2 regions of the Lysinibacillus sp. NPDC047702 genome follow, and region 1 is predicted to be linked to the other one. Evidence: a T-box and tRNA genes for the amino acid it is inferred to sense, from the RefSeq annotation. Region 1 holds a T-box; the other holds one or more tRNA genes.
The links. The T-box of region 1 lies ahead of leuS (leucine--tRNA ligase). A T-box ahead of a tRNA ligase gene usually reads a tRNA of that ligase, here a tRNA-Leu.
Positions count from the first base shown of each region.

Region 2: it encodes a tRNA-Leu, which carries the amino acid that the T-box ahead of leuS (leucine--tRNA ligase) is inferred to sense. The anticodon was not compared.

Region 1 is NZ_JBNNMG010000114.1:1,135-3,506, forward strand. It holds gene ACQKIM_RS27480 (SulP family inorganic anion transporter) at 1-755, shown strand, start outside; T-box leader at 820-1,031, shown strand; gene leuS (leucine--tRNA ligase) at 1,123-2,372, shown strand, end outside.
Region 2 is NZ_JBNNMG010000046.1:40,919-43,290, forward strand. It holds gene ACQKIM_RS19255 (serine hydrolase domain-containing protein) at 1-865, shown strand, start outside; tRNA gene ACQKIM_RS19260 (tRNA-Leu) at 1,223-1,303, opposite strand; tRNA gene ACQKIM_RS19265 (tRNA-Cys) at 1,351-1,424, opposite strand; tRNA gene ACQKIM_RS19270 (tRNA-Gly) at 1,438-1,512, opposite strand; tRNA gene ACQKIM_RS19275 (tRNA-Gln) at 1,519-1,593, opposite strand; tRNA gene ACQKIM_RS19280 (tRNA-His) at 1,613-1,688, opposite strand; tRNA gene ACQKIM_RS19285 (tRNA-His) at 1,728-1,803, opposite strand; tRNA gene ACQKIM_RS19290 (tRNA-Trp) at 1,817-1,890, opposite strand; tRNA gene ACQKIM_RS19295 (tRNA-Tyr) at 1,904-1,987, opposite strand; tRNA gene ACQKIM_RS19300 (tRNA-Thr) at 1,997-2,072, opposite strand; tRNA gene ACQKIM_RS19305 (tRNA-Phe) at 2,085-2,157, opposite strand; tRNA gene ACQKIM_RS19310 (tRNA-Asp) at 2,173-2,248, opposite strand; tRNA gene ACQKIM_RS19315 (tRNA-Met) at 2,253-2,327, opposite strand; tRNA gene ACQKIM_RS19320 (tRNA-Val) at 2,362-2,372, opposite strand, start outside.

The sequences.
Region 1 (2,372 bases):
TAATCACTTTATTGCTATTGGCACCATATGCTTCACATATTCCTTTAGCAAGTATGGCCCCTGTCTTAATGGTTGTTGCCTGGAATATGAGTGAACAAAAGCATTTTGCACATATTGTGAAGTTGAAATCAGGAGATTCTCTGGTTTTAATCATTACCTTCCTACTGACTGTTTTTACAAGTTTAACACTAGCTGTAGAGGTTGGGCTTGTGTTAGCTGTTGTGTTATTTTCAAAACGTATGAGCGAGAAGCTTGTTGTCACAAAAGTATTACCAGATCACTCATTAAAGCATGAAAAAGTACAATCACATGTTGTTCATCAGCAGCATGATTGTCCACAAATTAGTATCTATACAATTGAAGGGCCGCTTTTTTTTGGTGCAGCGTCTACTTTTGAGCAGGCCATTGCTGCTCCTACTTATCAATCTAAAGTATTAATATTGCGTATGGGTAAAGTACCCTTTATGGACTCAACAGGTGAGACATATTTTGGAAGTATTATTCGGGATTTCAAAATGCAAGGTGGTACCATTTTAATAACAGGGCTACAGGATGAAATGAAAGCAGTGCTTCAGCACAATGGCCTATATGATGAAATAGGTGAAGCTCATTTTTATCCGCATACAGGAGAAGCAATTAATGATGCTTTTAGCTATTTAGATACAAATAAGTGTATAGGATGTAAACATTTTGCCTTCCGTGAATGTCAGGAATTATCACAATCTAAGGAAAAAAGGGATTTAATTGTACAGTAATGGTTAGCATATGAACAAAGGCTTGTGCTTTTCAACACTTTCCATTAGAATAAATGCAATACATGTAAAGACAGTGATGAGGAATAGTAAATTTGTGATTCTTTTTAGAGAGCTAGCGGCAGGTGGAAGCTAGTAGGAAAGCAGATTGAACTCACCTTCTGAGTCTGCCCGCGTGAAGCAACGCGTGCCGTTCCTTCTGCGTTAAGGAAGTTAGAGCCGAGTGTGATCACTAATTTGGGTGGTACCGCGGGAGATACGAATTCTCTCGTCCCTTTCTTAATAAAGAAAGGGACGAGTTTTTTTATTTTTTAAATATTTTGTCAATTCTTATGATGAAGAGCATGACACAATTAAAGGAGGAAAAAAAATGAGTTTTAATCATCAACAAGTCGAAAAAAAATGGCAGCAATATTGGGCTGATAATAAAACATTTAAAACAGTAAATGAAACGGATAAACCAAAATTTTATGCGTTAGATATGTTCCCATACCCATCAGGGGCAGGTCTTCATGTAGGACACCCAGAAGGTTATACAGCGACAGATATCCTGTCACGCTTCAAGCGCATGCAAGGCTTTAACGTACTACATCCAATGGGCTGGGATGCATTCGGTTTACCAGCAGAACAATACGCACTTGATACAGGGAATGATCCCGCTGAATTCACAGCAAAAAATATTGCGACATTCAAACGTCAAATTCAAGAGCTTGGCTTCAGCTATGATTGGGATCGCGAAATAAACACAACAGACCCAGAATATTATAAATGGACACAATGGATCTTTATCCAGCTATATAAAAAAGGCTTAGCCTATATAGATGAAGTGGCTGTAAACTGGTGCCCTGCATTAGGAACAGTATTGGCAAATGAGGAAGTAATTGATGGGAAATCAGAGCGTGGCAGTCATCCTGTAGAACGTCGCCCAATGAAGCAATGGATGCTAAAAATTACAGCTTATGCGGATCGTTTAATCGACGACCTAGAAGAAGTAGATTGGCCAGAGTCTATTAAAGATATGCAGCGTAACTGGATCGGTCGTTCAGAAGGGGCTGAAGTCACATTTGGTATTGATGGCTTAGATGAAAACTTTACAGTATTTACGACACGTCCAGATACATTATTTGGTGCTACATACTGTGTGCTTGCTCCTGAGCATAAATTAGTGGAGCAGATTACAACGGCTGACCAACAACAAGCAGTTGAGACTTATCTAGAAAAAGTAAAAATGAAGTCAGATTTAGAGCGTACAGATTTAGCTAAAGAAAAAACAGGCGTATTTACAGGTGCCTATGCAGTGAATCCGATTAACGGTAAAAAAGTGCCGATTTGGATTGCAGACTATGTATTAGTTTCTTATGGTACAGGTGCCATCATGGCAGTTCCAGCACATGATGAACGCGACTATGAGTTTGCTACAGAGTTTAACTTAGAGATTATTCCTGTCCTTGAAGGTGGAGACGTTAACAATGAAGCATTTACAGGTGATGGACAGCATATTAATTCCGATTTCCTTGATGGCTTAAACAAAGCGGATGGTATTGCCAAGGCGATCGAATGGTTAGAGGAAAAGGGCGTAGGAGAGAAGAAAATTTCTTATCGTCTTCGTGACTGGTTATT
Region 2 (2,372 bases), on a different contig from region 1:
TTTACCAAATAGCCCAAGCACGCTCTATCAGATTGCTTCATTATCCAAAACATTCACTGCAGTAGCAGTCATGCAACTAGTAGAAAAGGAACTTTTAAACTTAGATGATCCAATTTCGCAATACTTTCCTGATTTTCCGAATGGAGAGACTATTACAATAAGCCATCTACTAAGTCATAGCTCGGGAATTCCGGATTATCTAAAGGCAAATTTCGAATTTGACTACAGCAAAGAATGGAATCCAAATGATATTGTAAATACCGTTAGCGATTCTGAATTAGAGTTTACCCCAGGTAAAAGCTTTAGTTATAGTAATACTGGTTATGTGATGTTAGGACTTATTATTGAAAAAGTCAGCGGACAGCCATATGCCAATTATATAGAAGAGCATATTTTTGAGCCAAGCAACATGTTTAATTCTATGTTTACGGTTGCGGCTGGTATACCAAAAGCGGAAGGACATGTAGAAGGGAAACCCGGACCTTTAATGCATAATTCTGCAGCGTATGCAGCTGGGGATATCATCTCTACAGTTGAAGATTTAGAACTGTTTGACAGGGCCCTGCGTGATAATGTGTTGGTAAGCAAAGAAACATCTGAACTAATGAGTATGACCCATGCTAAAAAATTTCCGTATCAATATGGATATGGATGGTATACTCAAGATGTTCTGGGGAAAAAAGCAGTCGGGCATTCAGGAGGATATCCAAGTGGTTTCCGTCATTATGTTACACGGCTAAATGACGAGGATGTAACAGTAATTGTTCTTAGCAATGAGATGACGGTGAATTCAAAAAGAATCAACCGTAATCTTACATCCATCATTCTTCAGAAGCCAATTTGGATATGGGAAGAAAAACTTTAATTATTAAAGCCATTTCTCTAGTTTGATAAAACAATATAGGAAACTCAAGCCCTTCTCCCCTGAGAGGGCTTTAATTAATCCATTTTCCAATTAGCCTAGATAATTTAGTATAGTAAGCAAGGTTTCTCATTGCCATATTTTTTGAAAGTCCTCACCGCAATCAACTAATAATGTTTATTCTTCCTCATAAAACTCCTCATAATGGTTCTTCTTTTTGCCATTTCTCTACATTCCTTAAGGTTAATAAAGATTGTAGTACAATATTTTTTACGTTCATGGTTATAAGAAACGACCAAAACAAAAAGGATTGCGTGTTCAGTCTTTATGACTGAACTCACAATCCCTGTTAAAAATTGATACCGGTGGTCGGGGTCGAACCGACACTCCAAAGGAACACGATTTTGAGTCGTGCGCGTCTGCCAATTCCGCCACACCGGCATAATATAGATAAAAAAAACCGGATAATCCGATTGAAAAATAAATTATGGAGGCGGCAACCGGATTTGAACCGGTGGTAAAGGTGTTGCAGACCTGTGCCTTACCACTTGGCTATGCCGCCATAAATAGTTAAATGGAGCGGAAGACGAGGTTCGAACTCGCGACCCCCACCTTGGCAAGGTGGTGTTCTACCACTGAACTACTTCCGCAAAAAATGGCTGGGGTACCTGGATTCGAACCAGGGCATGACGGAATCAAAATCCGTTGCCTTACCGCTTGGCTATACCCCAAAAGATAATTATATAAAAATGGGGCGACTGATGGGAATCGAACCCACGAATGCCTGAACCACAATCAGGTGCGTTAACCACTTCGCCACAACCGCCATAATTACTATTTTGTATTATTCTAATTTAAAGTTAAATGGGGCGACTGATGGGAATCGAACCCACGAATGCCTGAACCACAATCAGGTGCGTTAACCACTTCGCCACAACCGCCATAAAATTAAATTGGCAGGGGCAGTAGGAATCGAACCCACATCAAAGGTTTTGGAGACCTCTATTCTACCGTTAAACTATGCCCCTATTATATTAAAACTGGTGGAGGGGGACGGATTCGAACCGCCGAACCCTAAGGAGCGGATTTACAGTCCGCCGCGTTTAGCCACTTCGCTACCCCTCCGGAAATACATGGTGCCGGCGATAGGAGTCGAACCCACGACCTACTGATTACAAGTCAGTTGCTCTACCAACTGAGCTACACCGGCAAAAAAACATTATGGGTCAGGACGGAATCGAACCGCCGACACTTAGAGCTTCAATCTAATGCTCTACCAACTGAGCTACTGACCCAAATTTTAAAATAAATGGCGGTCCCGACCGGGATCGAACCGGCGATCTCCTGCGTGACAGGCAGGCATGTTAACCGCTACACCACGGGACCATTTTGGTTGCGGGGGCCGGATTTGAACCAACGACCTTCGGGTTATGAGCCCGACGAGCTACCACTGCTCCACCCCGCGATAATGATATGTTGTTAATTGTTAATAAGTATAATGGTGGAGGAT